DNA from 2 places in the Bacillus sp. YC2 genome. Region 1 is predicted to be linked to the other one. Evidence: a T-box and tRNA genes for the amino acid it is inferred to sense, from the RefSeq annotation. Region 1 holds a T-box; the other holds one or more tRNA genes.
The links. The T-box of region 1 lies ahead of valS (valine--tRNA ligase). A T-box ahead of a tRNA ligase gene usually reads a tRNA of that ligase, here a tRNA-Val.

Region 1 (6,970 bases):
ATAACTCACGATACTGCCTGCTGCGATGGCCGGCGCAAAGGGGAAAGGCTGCTTTTTTGCCAGCCTTCCGCCAAGCTGAGCACACGCCCCGTATACGGCTCCGATGATAACGGACAGAAAAAATGCAATGAGGACGAGCTTTACGCCAAGCGCAAGCCCGATAACCCCGAACAGTTTTACATCTCCTCCGCCGATCCCGCCTTTACTGGCAAACATGATAACGGCAAGCAGAAGAAAACCGCAAACTGCCCCGGCAAGCCCTGCATACCATGAACCAAGCGGTGAGAAAAATCGTCCGGCAATGAAAAATGGGAGAAAAAACAGCAGAACCTTGTCAGGAATCAGCATATAATGCAGATCCGTCACAGTGACAATCATCAAAAGAGAAAGAAACAGAAGAGCGACAAACAGTTCTGCCGTCAAACCAAAGCGGATACCGGCAGCCGTAAACAAACAAGCCGTCCACCATTCAACCGCGGGATACATCAGTGACAGCTTTCGCCGGCAGCTTTTGCACCTTCCTCTCTGCACGGCATAAGAAAAAACAGGAATCAATTCAGCCCAAGAAAGCGGGGAGCGGCAAAAAGAGCAGGCTGAGCGCGGGTAAACAATCGAGATCCGCAGCGGGATGCGGCACCCTGCCGTATAAAAAAAAGAACCGAGGATTAAACCGAGGGAAAATAGAATGAAAAGCATCATCTTGACCACACCTTTTCTATCAATCTGGCTCAGATTGTAGCATAGAGAAACGCAAGGCCCCAAATGCACAAAAATGGCTTTTGCATTTAAAAAGCCCGGCAAAACCGTAATTTGTCCTGCCGGGCTTTTTACGGCTATGAGATAAGCCGTTTTCTCATTTCTGAAATAAAATACAGTGATCCGGTAATGATGATGATGTCATCTGCTCCGTCTTTTTGTTCTATCCATTTTTTTACGCTGTCCGGGTCTTCATCAAAGCTTTTATTCGCCAGACTGCTTGCGTCATAAAGGTCTTTCGCGCTTGAAGCACGCGGGAAGTCAAACGACGTAAAGTGAATAGAGTCTGCAGCCGTTTCAAGCTTCTTGATCATTTCCTGGTACGGTTTGTCTTTTAATGCGCTGAAGACGACATGAATTGTATTGCCGGCAAAGCGCTGCTTGACGGTTTCGGCCAGTTTTTCTATTCCTTCTTCGTTATGAGCGCCGTCCGCATACACAAGAGGACGTTCTTGAAGCCGTTCAAATCGGCCGGGCCATGCAGCTTTTTTCAGCCCGTTCCGCAATGCTTCTTCCGGAATGACGGCATATGTTAACCGGTTCAGCCATTCAGCCGCCAAAATCGCCAATGCCGCGTTCTGCCTTTGATGAATGCCGATCAATGAGGTTTGAATATTTTCATAGCGTTTCACATCGGTTTCTAACGAAAAGGATTCGCCGGACGAAAGCGCTGCTTCGTTAAAAAGACGGCACGTTTCATATAATGACTGATACGGGGCCTGCTTTTCTTCGGCCTCGGCTTCGATGACGCCAAGCGCCTCCGGCTGATTGACGCCTGTAATGATCGGAATGCCTTCTTTTATAATACCCGCCTTTTCCCCAGCAATCGCCTCAATGGTATGGCCTAAAATCGCCATATGGTCATGCCCGATGCTTGTAATAACGGTCAGCAGCGGTTCAACGATATTGGTTGAATCGTATTTTCCGCCAAGCCCCGCTTCGAAAATGACAAAATCAATGCCGCTTTGTTTTGCAAAATATAAAAATGCACAGGCCGTGATGATTTCAAATTCTGTCACCGTTCCGGCATCCGTCTCATCCAGTTCATCTACAAAAGGTTTAATTTCGTTAACAAGCTGTCTCCATTCCTCATCAGAAATCGGCGTGCCGTTGACGCTGATACGTTCATTAAACGTAATGATATACGGAGATGTAAACGTGCCGACCGTATAGCCGGCTTCTTGAAGCACAGAACGGATAAATGAGACGGTTGACCCTTTTCCGTTTGTGCCCGCCACATGAATGGCGCGGATTTTCTTCTCGGGGCGCCCCAATTTTTCCATCAGCCTTTCCATACGGAGAAGGCCCGGCTTTACGCCGAATTTGAGCCGGCCGTGAATCCAGCTGATCGCTTCTTTGTACGTATTAAACAATGAAATCCCCTCTTTTATACAACAAGGCGGTTTCTTAGGAAACCGCCCCGTTCGTTATTCAGCCTTTCAGCTCTGCCATCCGCAGCCGGACAGCCTCGCGTTTTGCCGTGTAGTCTTTTTCTTTCTCACGTTCTTCCTCAATGACATGTTCAGGAGCCTTTTTGATGAATCCTTCGTTGCCGAGTTTTTTCTGAACGCGTTCGACTTCTTTTGTCAGCTTGTCGAATTCTTTTTGTAAACGGGCGATTTCTTCATCAATATTAATGAGCCCTTCAAGCGGCAAAATCACTTCCGCTCCGGTTACGACTGCTGTCATCGCTTTATCGGCCGCATTGATACCGGTTCCGATTTTCAGCATGCTCGGGTTTGTGAAGCGCTCAACGTAAGAGCGGTTCTTCTCAAGGCGCTCAGCGATGTCCTCTGTAGATGTTTTAATATAAAGCTTAACCTGCTTGCTCATCGGCGTATTGACTTCGCTGCGGATATTGCGGACTGAACGGATTAATTCAACAAGCAGTTTCATATCTGCCGCGGCTTCTGTATCCGTATGTTCCGGCACCGCAACAGGCCAAGAACTGGTTGTAATCGATTCGCCCTCATGAGGAAGGTGCTGCCAAATTTCCTCCGTCAAGAACGGCATGAACGGGTGAAGCAGACGCATCGTCTGATCAAGCACGTATGCCAAGACAGAGCGGGTGGTTTTCTTCGCAGCTTCATCTTCCCCGTAAAGCGGAAGCTTCGCCATTTCAATATACCAGTCGCACACATCATCCCAGATGAAGTTGTACAAATGGCGTCCGACTTCACCGAATTCATAACGGTCAGCAAGCTGAGTCACGTTTTCAATCGTTTCGTTCAGTCTTGTCAGAATCCACTTATCGGCAACTGATTTTTCTCCGGAGAGATCTAGCTCATCATAGGTCATGCCGTCCATGTTCATTAATGCAAAACGGGATGCGTTCCAAATTTTATTTGCAAAGTTCCATGTAGACTCCACTTTTTCGTAGCTGAAACGGAGATCCTGCCCCGGAGAGCTTCCGGTAGCTAAGAAATAACGGAGGGAATCTGCTCCGTACTGGTCGATGACATCCATCGGATCAACGCCGTTGCCAAGCGATTTACTCATTTTTCTGCCTTGTTCGTCACGGATTAAGCCGTGAATCAGCACGTCTTTAAACGGACGCTCGCCCGTAAATTCAAGGCCTTGGAAAATCATGCGGGATACCCAGAAGAAAATAATGTCATACCCTGTTACAAGCACATCGGTTGAGTAATAACGCGTAAAGTCTTCTGCGTTTTCGTCAGGCCAGCCCATAGTGGAAAACGGCCAAAGCGCGGAGCTGAACCACGTATCAAGCACGTCTGCATCCTGCTCCCAGTTTTCGCTGTCTTCCGGCGCCTCAAGACCGACATACACTTCCCCTGTTTCTTTATGATACCAGGCCGGGATGCGATGGCCCCACCATAATTGACGGGAAATACACCAATCGCGGATGTTCTCCATCCAGTGTAAGTATGTTTTTTCGAAACGATCCGGAACAAAGTTGACTTTCTCTTCTTTTGTCTGAAGCTCAACCGCCGCATCGGCAAGCGGCTGCATTTTAACAAACCATTGCGTGGACAGATACGGCTCAACGACCGCGCCGCTTCTCTCACTGTGGCCGACAGAGTGCATATGCTCTTCAATTTTAAAGAGAACGCCTGATTCCTGCAGGTCTTTGACGAGTTTTTTGCGGCACTCAAACCGGTCCATTCCGTTATATGCTAACGCATTTTCATTCATTGTTCCGTCTTCATTCATGACGAGAATCCGTTCTAAATTGTGGCGGTTGCCGAGTTCAAAGTCATTCGGGTCGTGGGCAGGCGTGATTTTAACAGCTCCTGAACCGAACTCCATATCGACATAATCATCGCCGACGATCGGAATTTCACGGTTTGTGATCGGCAGAATAACGGTTTTGCCAATCAAATGCTTATAGCGCTCATCTTCCGGATGAACCGCAACCGCCGTGTCGCCGAGCATCGTTTCCGGGCGGGTGGTCGCAATTTCAATTGAGCCTGAACCGTCCGCTAACGGATAGCGCAAATGATAAAATGCGCCCTGCACATCCTTATAGATAACTTCAATATCGGATAATGCCGTTTTTGTCGCCGGATCCCAGTTGATGATATATTCGCCTCTGTAAATCAAGCCTTTTTCGTACAGCTTGACGAATACTTCACGCACTGCCTTGTTCAGTCCTTCATCCAGAGTGAAGCGTTCGCGTGAGTAATCGAGTCCGAGACCCATTTTGGCCCATTGGCTGCGGATGAAGTCAGCGTACTCTTCTTTCCACTTCCATGTTTCTTCAAGAAATTTCTCGCGGCCTAAGTCATACCGGCTTGTGCCCTGTTCGCGGAGCTTTGCCTCAACCTTTGCCTGAGTGGCGATACCGGCATGGTCCATGCCCGGAAGCCACAGCACGTCATAGCCCTGCATACGCTTCATTCGCGTCACGATATCTTGCAGCGTCGTATCCCACGCATGGCCGAGGTGCAGTCTGCCTGTCACGTTTGGCGGCGGAATGACGACAGAGTACGGCTGTTTCGTCTGATCACCGCCGGCTTCGAAATATTTTCCTTTCAGCCAAAAATCGTAGCGGCCTTTTTCAATGGCTGCCGGATCATATTTTGTCGGCATTGTTTGTTCGTTTGTATCCATCATAACCCTCCAGCATGTTTAGAAATGGCTGAGCAACTAAAAAAGAGCCTTCATCCCTGTAAAGGACGAAAAGCTCTTTCGCGGTACCACCTTTTTTCATGAACAGAAAGTGTTCATGCACTTAAACGGATAACGGGTGCGGCCCGAATTTCTCTACTTAGTATTTCAAGAAATTATGCTCCCGGGCGACCTTCCAATGAGACGTCATAAGAAGCCTTTCAGCATAATAGCTTCTCTCTCTTCATGCGTCTTTCTTGTACTCTTCCCGTTCTCAGCAGGTGTATTTATCAGCTCATGATCTTGTTTATTTATGTTCTTTATTATAGTAAAAGTGTTTTTGATTCGTCAATCATCTTTTCCAAAAACCATTGCCGCCATACATAAATAGGCATGCACCCCGCCCTTTTTCTTCACATATGATCAAGTAAAGGCGACTTTTAGGAGGATGTGCCGTGAGGAAAAAATTCAATTCTTATTCGCTGCCGCCGTGGGCCAGACAGGTCCGCCTCGTATCCGCGCAAGTCATTATACCCATCACGATTTTTCAAGGTATCAGAACGATTTTCTTTCCGACGACCTTTGATGTCCTGCTGCTTGCCATTCTGCTGTTTTTAGCGTGCGCTTTACATTTGGAATGGATATAAAAAACGAGTCCGTCATGAAGTGGACTCGTTTTCAGCCTTCATTTTTTTCTCTTGCTCAATTTGATACACCTTCGAGAGAAAAGGTTCAATATTTTTCATTTGCCAATACGCCCTTAACAATTGAGTGCATTCGTCTTTTTCTGTGCCCCTTTGATCGGTTTGATACCGGTTGAGCACTTTGTACACGCCGGCCGGATAAGCCATGTAGCTGAGAAACAGGCTGATTTCCGCTTCGCGAAGGGAAAAGGCTTTGTGATACGTATAAAACCACTCCAGACACTCCGGGCAGGCTTTCGGATAGCTTCTGAACAATCTGGAGTAAAAGCCAAGCAGATCGTTTTGAGGAGGCCCCAGAGAGGCTTTTTCGAAATTCGTGAAAAAGCCGGCCCCCACATCATTATAAAGAAAGTGGCGGCTTGATAAGCTGCCGTGATTGATCACCGCTCTTGTCGTTTCTTTGTCCTTCGCTGCTTCATACCACTCTTCCAGCCGGTCGAGAGCAAAGTTCACAGCGGAAATCGTTTCTGCAAGATACGTAACAGCCTGCAGCTCAAAAGGAGAAAGGTACCACTCGTTTTCGGCCCTGTCGGCAAACTGCTCGTAGACAAGCTTGTCATTTTCCCAATCTCTTTTCGTCATTTCATAAAAGCTGCTGATTTCCTCCGGTCTGATTTGGATATCCCGTACGGTCGCGGAGTGGAGCCTTGCGATTTCTTTAAAAAGATAAACGTGTTTTTGATCCCGCTCTTCTTCCTCATCATATTGCAGCCAAGGCATTAAATAATAGGAATCCTCCGCCCGGCTCCCCGAAAAAAACTCGCCCGCACGCGTGCGGTAGACCGGAACGAATGAACGATATCCTTTCTCCTCGATTTCGACCATATGATCCGTGAATTGCCTGCTGCGGGCCGGCTCCAGCTGTTTCAAAGCAAAAATGCCGTGATTTGTGTAGACTTTCCACACACGCGGGCTGACAGGCTCGATATATTCAGCCTCCAGCCCGTATTCCTGAAGCACTGATTGGACTGCTTCCATTCCATTCACCACATTTTTAAGGCCTCTTGCTGCTTACGCATGGCTGTTATTGTATTCCGGTATATATAGAATCTGTCCTTCTTCCAGCTCATCATCAAACGATAAAGCATTCATTCTGATCAGCTGCTGGGAAGTGATGTCATAACGCTCACACACGCGTTCTATCGTATCCTGCTGCTGGACGATACAAATTTTCATTCTTGAAAACTTTTCGTCTTCCCTAGTAAATAATTTTGTCAAATAATGAGAATTTTCATGTTCCTTCTGCTCTGTTTCCGCTTCCGGCTCTTCTCTTTGAACCGCTTGAGGCTCCGGCTCTTCAGGTTCAGATGGTATCTTTGAAAACTGGAAAGACAAATCAAGAGGCGGCTCCTCTTTTTGTTCCTCCTCAGACGGAGCCATCTTCCTTACTTCAATTTCAAAGCCTTCATCAGTCTGCTCCTCTTCCTCCAGCAGCTTTG
Region 2 (6,970 bases), on a different contig from region 1:
TCAACGGGAAAACTCTCAGCCGTTTTTTCCTGAATCGTGACTGTCGTGACTGACGGATTAATGGATATCGTCAGGCCGTCCGATACGTTTTTAGCCTTCAGCTCGACTTTATGCGTGCCCGTTTTCAGGTTATTCATATCAGCGTAAATCTCAAAATTCTTCGTCTGTCTCGCCTTTTTCACCGCGCTTGTAGAACCTTTGATAGTGACATTAACCGTCTGAGGAACACCCGTGACGACGTAATTCGCTTCATCATAATACGCTTTTACGGGAATATCAGTCAGCGTAGCCTCGTCTGTTGTTGATGTCGGAAAGAAAGATTCCCCGGGTTTTTTCGGAGTCGGCGCCTGGTTGTTGTTAACCGCAACATAAAGCAGCAGCGCAAAGAGCAATGCAATGATCTTTACAGCCCAGCGGTTGTTTAAGAATTTATCCATTTTTCTTGCCCCTCCAGTACCAGCGGTTAGAAGAAGTATCTCTGGCGTTTTTCTTAAACTCGGCTTCGAGCATTTCTTTCAGTTCGTCTTCCGTCAATTCTCTGTGAAGGTCTCCGTTTCTGGCCACACTGATGCCGCCAGTCTCTTCAGACACAACAATGGTTAAGCTGTCCGTCACTTCACTGATGCCGACGGCCGCTCTGTGCCGTGTCCCAAGCTCCTTTGAAATAAACGGGCTTTCAGACAGCGGCAGATAACACGCCGCGGCAGCAATCTCGTTATTCTTCATAATGACCGCTCCATCGTGCAGCGGCGTATTCGGGATGAAAATATTAATCAAAAGCTCCGAGCTGACCTTCGCATTAAGCGGAATGCCCGTCTCGATATAATCTCCCATTCCCGTATCACGCTCAATCGCGATGAGAGCGCCGATACGGCGTTTCGCCATGTAGCTGATGGATTTTGTAATCGCTTCAATTGTTTTCTGCTGCGCTTCCTCCACGGGCGTGCCGCTTCTTGAAAAAAACCGCCCCCGGCCAAGCTGTTCAAGCGCCCTTCTCAGCTCAGGCTGGAATATAATAATAATCGCTAAAAATCCCCATGTTATCGCTTGGTCCATCAGCCACTGCAGTGTGCTGAGTCCCAAATATGAACTGGCCATCCGGACTAACACGATGACGACGATTCCTTTTAAAAGCTGAACCGCCTTCGTTCCGCGTATGACCATGATTAATTTATATATCACATACCAAACAAGGAGAATATCAACGGCATTGCCGAGGTATTGCAAAAATGGGATGTCCTCAAAAGCCATTTCCTCGTCCTCCAAGAATTCAGTCATTTCGTTTTGTTATGGATTGTGCTGTATGAGCATATGTACTTCACATAGCGTGCTCATTATACCACATTTTGATTTCCCAAGTGAAATGAGCCTCCGCCCGATGCTTATTTTACATAGAAAAAAAGAGTAAAGCGAAAACTCGCTTTACTCATCTCCATTTGGGTCCAATGCGCTGATGGCACCTTGGCCCGCCGATTTCAGTTCATACCAAACCCAGTCAAACAATTGGTTAATTTCTTCAATTTGCCCGGTGACTTGTCCGGCTGAGGCCATGTATTTTTCTCCATTTACCACGGTCACATCGCCGTCTACTTTTCCTTTAATGATCAGCTTGCCGTTTTTCACAGTGACATCGCCCTTTACGGTCTCGCCTTCAGGAACGGTAACCGTGTGATTCTGGACGACAAGATTCGGCTGTTTGGACACGCTGAAATTGTGGTCATTATGCCAGCTGTTGAAAAAACCGCCGCCCATTAAAATAACAAAAACCGCTGCGGCTGCAATCATCGGATGTGTTCTGAACCATCTTTTTACAGAAGCGCGTTTCTTCTCTTTTGGGAGATTCGCCATGACGTTGGCAGTAAAATCAGCAGGGGCTGTGACATGCGATGTGCTCCTGACGAGCGCAATGGATTTCTCCATTTCGTGAAAATGCCTTTTGCAATTCTCGCATGACTGCAAATGTTGTTTTAATACGTTTTCATCTTCAGGAAGGATATCTCCATCAAGATGCTTATGCATAAGCTGCACAACCTGTTCAGGACAGCTCATTTCATCACCCCACTTAAAGATCCCTTAATTGTTTTCTAAGAGCCTCTCTGCCTCTGTGTATCCTTGTCTTTACCGTGCCGACAGGGATATTCAGAATCTCGCCGATTTCAATTAATGAGAGTTCGTCAATATACTTTAATACAATAACCGTTCTGTACTTGTCAGGCAGCTTTAATATTTTTCTCTGGATCGTGTCTGACAGCTCCAATGACAGCACAGCGTCTTCAGGGAGCACACCGTCCGCGGCAATTTGCGAATACATCGTCAGGCCCTCTGCTCCCGCTACCTCTGCATCCAGATAATAATCAGGCTTTTTTTTACGAATGCGGTCAATAGTCAAATTGGTCGCAATTCTGTAAAGCCACGTTGAAAATTTCCGGTTTATATCGAAGCTGTCGATATTGACATACGCTCTGATAAACGCTTCCTGCGCAATATCCTCCGCTTCGTGAACATTGCCGAGCATGCGGTAGCATAGCTGATATATCTTGTCTTTGTACAGATCAACGATGTCTGCAAACGCATTTTGATCGCCTTTTTTGACTTGCTTGATTCTTTTTCTAATCATGTTTTCCATGTTTTATCTAACCTCTGCCCTTCACCGGTCTGTATGTATACGTCGTTTGTTTTAAAAGGTTTCATTTTTTTGATAAATTTATTTTACCAAATTTCAGGCAGGGTGTAGATGGAAAATACAGAATATACTGCCTTAACAGCAGCTTAAAAATAGTATATCCGATGAACAATCAGAAATCGAAGTAATTCTGCAATGAAAAAAAGACACCCTTTTCAACAAAAGGTGTCCGTGACTGGGCTAGCTGGATTCGAACCAACGCATGACGGAGTCAAAGTCCGTTGCCTTACCGCTTGGCTATAGCCCAATAATGGTGGAGGGGGGCAGATTCGAACTGCCGAACCCTGAGGGAGCGGATTTACAGTCCGCCGCGTTTAGCCACTTCGCTACCCCTCCGTATTCTATTTGAAAAACAGTGCCGGCCAGAGGACTTGAACCCCCAACCTACTGATTACAAGTCAGTTGCTCTACCAATTGAGCTAGGCCGGCAAATATGGTGGAGGATGACGGGCTCGAACCGCCGACCCTCTGCTTGTAAGGCAGATGCTCTCCCAGCTGAGCTAATCCTCCATATGACCCGTACGGGATTCGAACCCGTGTTACCGCCGTGAAAGGGCGGTGTCTTAACCGCTTGACCAACGGGCCGTTAAGTCTGCTTCGAGCTGACAAAAGTTATTATATACAGGTTGTACCCCATTTGTAAAGAGGAATTTTATTTTTTTTATTTTCAAACTTTTTTACCCGTTTTTTAACTGAAAAACTCTTCTCTCTCCTCCCATTTATTTTATGATAGATCTATCACAGCATATTGGAGGAATCAATTCAGATGATCTTAGTCAGCTCTTGTCTCGGCGGCATTGAATGCAGATATAACGGCTCTCACGCCGCATCCAAAAAAATCCGCAGGCTTGTGGAAGCAAAGAAAGCTGTTATGGTTTGTCCCGAACTTCTGGGCGGCTTCACCACTCCCCGCGAACCGGCGGAAATTATCGGCGGCACAGGCGAAGACGTGCTGAACGGCACGGCAAAAATCGTAACCGCATCAGGCGAAGACGTAACAGCTTTATATATGGACGGCGCGGCCAAAACATTAGCGTACGCAAAAGAAATAGGGGCCGACACGGTCATTCTAAAAGAAAACAGCCCGTCCTGCGGCAGCAGCTTCATCTATGACGGTACATTCTCAGGCCAAAAAATAATCGGCGACGGCATCACTTCCGCCCTTTTAAAACAGGCAGGCTGCCGCGTTATATCAGAAAATGAGCTTGATCAATTGTAATAAAGGAGAGATCTGCCTTGGACGTAACTCTGTCCTTCTATAAACCGGAACACTTAGACGACCTGAACGGTTTCGTCCTGAATGAAGAAGATAAGAAATTTTCCGCTCTCCCGCGGGATGTCCTGACACAAGCCATCGTCATCCGGGACCGTTATCCGGCAGTCATTTTAAACGGCGACCGTCCCGTCGGCTTTTTTATTTTACATACATCCAAAGAGACCCTATCCCCGTATTCTAACAATGCTTTTGCCATTTTGCTGAGCGCTCTGTCCTTACACGCGCCGCATCAAGGAAAAGGCTATGCCAAACAAGCTATGATGCAGCTTCCCGCTTTTGTCAAAAGCTATTTCCCGTGGTGTGATGAAATCGTGCTCGCTGTTAATCAATTCAATCTTCGTGCAAAACACCTTTACCAGACAACTGGCTTTATTGATAAAGGACGCCGCAAAATCGGCCCGATTGGAGAACAATACATTTTGCATCATTTTTTATGAAAGCGTTTGAAATTTTATTTCACAAAAAACCGATTTTTATTGAAACATTATGTCAAAAGCCCATATACTTCAAGTAATAAATACTTGGGAGGTAAACATATGACAGACCGGCTGAACATTCACAAACTGACGACAGAAACAAGAAATCCGCAAACCGCTTCTATCCATCAAGCAGACACAATGGAAATCCTTCAACTCATCAATCAAGAGGATTACAAAGTCGCAGAAGCCGTGCAGCAGGTTCTTCCGGATATCCAAGCCGCAGTCGAATTCGCGCATGAATCATTGCAGAAAAAGGGCAGGCTGATTTATGCGGGGGCAGGGACAAGCGGCAGACTCGGCGTATTAGATGCGGTTGAATGTCCGCCTACCTATAGCGTGAGCCCTGAGACAGTCATCGGTCTGATGGCCGGAGGAGCAGACGCCTTTTTGCGTGCTTCAGAAGGAATAGAAGACAGCGAAGAAGCCGGAGCTGACGATATAAAATCCATAGGTCTTACCGAAAACGACACGGTCATTGCCATTGCAGCAAGCGGGCGGACGCCGTATGCGGCAGGCGTACTGAAATACGCCAATACAATCGGCGCCAAAACCGTTGCACTGACATGCAACAAACATTCACTCATTGGCAATTATGCTGATCACAGCATCGAGGTCATCGTCGGCCCTGAAGTGATTACAGGCTCAACACGAATGAAAGCGGCAACAGCACATAAAATGATTTTGAACATGATTTCCACAGCCGTCATGGTGAAAAGCGGCAAAGTGTACGAGAACTTAATGGTGGACGTCCATGTCAGCAATGAAAAACTGAAAGAACGGGCGATCGGCATCATCCAAACGATAACGGGTGCCCCGTACGACACGGCAAAAGAAACACTCGAAACCGCCGATCTCCACGTCAAAACAGCGATTGTTATGCTGAAAACCAATTCGGATGAAAAACATGCCGCAGCATTGCTCAAAGAAGCAGGAGGCTTCATTGACAAAGCCATTGAGCACCATCATTCCATGTAAGGAGAGACGCAATTGGCCAACGGCGGATTATCAATTATTCAGGCAATGAAGCACAAGCTCCCCCCGTCAGAACGCAAGCTTGCCGACTATATTTTACAGCATCCCCATGAGACGGCCGATAGCACTGTCCATGACGTCAGCGCCTCTGCCGGCACAAGCGGAGCAGCCGTTATCAGGTTATGCAAATCACTCGGCTTAAAAGGATTTCAAGAGTTGAAAATGCGAATCGCAGGAGACTTGGCAAAGCCTTCAGCCCAAGGCTACAGAGACATTCAGCCGAATGAGCCGCTCAGTTCCATTTCTGAGAAAGCGGCAGGCAATGCCATCCAAGCCATCCAGGATACTGCCGGCATCACAGACTATAAAACACTCAAACAAGCGGTATCAGCACTATCACAAGCCCGCGCCGTCCACTTCATCGGCGCAGGCGCTTCAGGACTTGTCGCCCGGGATGCCCAGCAGAAATGGCTCCGCGTCAATAAACAAGCGACTGCTTTTTCCGACACGCATCTCGTCGCGTCATTAATCGCAAACGCCGGCAAACGGGATATTGTATTTGCCATATCATTTTCAGGAGAAACTCAGGAAATAATTAATCTCGTTTTATTGGCAAAACAAAAAGGCATACAAACCATAAGCCTGACAGCATTCAGCCAAAACGCAATCTCATCTCTAGCGGACATTTCTTTATATACCGCACACTCAAATGAAGCGCCTTTTCGCAGCGCCGCCACTTCTTCCCGGTTAGCCCAGCTTTTTATGATTGATATATTGTTTTTAGGCATGGCCTCGGAGGAATATGAGGAAACCATCGGATATATTGATAACACAAGAGAAGCCATCCGATTGATGAAACACACATAAAGAGGAGGGGTTTTGATGCGCAAAGACGAAGTTTACAATACGTTAGCCAGAGACATCTTAAAGCATTGCGGCGGGCCGTCTAATATTTCAAGCTTCACCCACTGTATGACACGTCTGAGGATTACGCCTTTTGACAAGGACCAAACAGACATTGAAGCGTTGAAACAGCTCGATGGCGTCATCGGCGTAGTGGAAGCCGAAACGCTTCAGATCATTCTCGGCGCAGGAGTCGTCAATCATGTCGCCGCCGCTTTCTCAAAACTTACGGCGGCAGAAAAAAACTTCGACTTAAAAGAAGCCGCCTCACAAAAAAAAGCAGATATCAATAGAAAAAACACGACACCGATTAAATTATTTCTAAGAAAAATATCCAGCATCTTCATCCCTCTCATTCCCGCACTCATTGCATCAGGCTTAATCACCGGCATCACAAAAGCCGTCATTCAGGCCGGCTGGCTCTCAAAAGAATCCCAAATCGCACTTATATTAACGGTTATCGGCTCAGGCTTATTCGCTTACCTCGGCGTCTTAGTCGGTATAAATGCCGCCAAAGAATTCGGAGGAACACCCGCGATGGGCGGATTGGCAGGCATTTTGATCCTTAATCCCGAAATCGCCAATATCAGTTTATTCGGAGAAAATCTCCTTCCTGGCAGGGGAGGGCTGATCGGCGTCCTTTTCGCAGCCATTTTT

Region 2: it encodes a tRNA-Val, which carries the amino acid that the T-box ahead of valS (valine--tRNA ligase) is inferred to sense. The anticodon was not compared.

The regions. Positions count from the first base shown of each region.
Region 1 covers NZ_JAHXDO010000004.1:27,823-34,792, reverse strand. Annotated here, with positions in the region: gene KY305_RS08430 (prepilin peptidase) at 1-696, opposite strand, end outside; gene KY305_RS08425 (bifunctional folylpolyglutamate synthase/dihydrofolate synthase) at 834-2,129, opposite strand; gene valS (valine--tRNA ligase) at 2,188-4,830, opposite strand; T-box leader at 4,889-5,112, opposite strand; gene KY305_RS08415 (hypothetical protein) at 5,283-5,474, shown strand; gene ysxE (spore coat protein YsxE) at 5,487-6,509, opposite strand; gene KY305_RS08405 (LysM peptidoglycan-binding domain-containing protein) at 6,543-6,970, opposite strand, start outside.
Region 2 covers NZ_JAHXDO010000006.1:18,433-25,402, reverse strand. Annotated here, with positions in the region: gene cdaR (CdaA regulatory protein CdaR) at 1-437, opposite strand, end outside; gene cdaA (diadenylate cyclase CdaA) at 430-1,251, opposite strand; gene rsiW (anti-sigma-W factor RsiW) at 1,423-2,049, opposite strand; gene sigW (RNA polymerase sigma factor SigW) at 2,063-2,626, opposite strand; tRNA gene KY305_RS11465 (tRNA-Gln) at 2,859-2,930, opposite strand; tRNA gene KY305_RS11460 (tRNA-Tyr) at 2,935-3,019, opposite strand; tRNA gene KY305_RS11455 (tRNA-Thr) at 3,040-3,112, opposite strand; tRNA gene KY305_RS11450 (tRNA-Val) at 3,118-3,193, opposite strand; tRNA gene KY305_RS11445 (tRNA-Glu) at 3,197-3,268, opposite strand; gene KY305_RS11440 (2-thiouracil desulfurase family protein) at 3,450-3,902, shown strand; gene KY305_RS11435 (GNAT family N-acetyltransferase) at 3,920-4,396, shown strand; gene murQ (N-acetylmuramic acid 6-phosphate etherase) at 4,496-5,413, shown strand; gene KY305_RS11425 (MurR/RpiR family transcriptional regulator) at 5,426-6,277, shown strand; gene KY305_RS11420 (PTS transporter subunit EIIC) at 6,293-6,970, shown strand, end outside.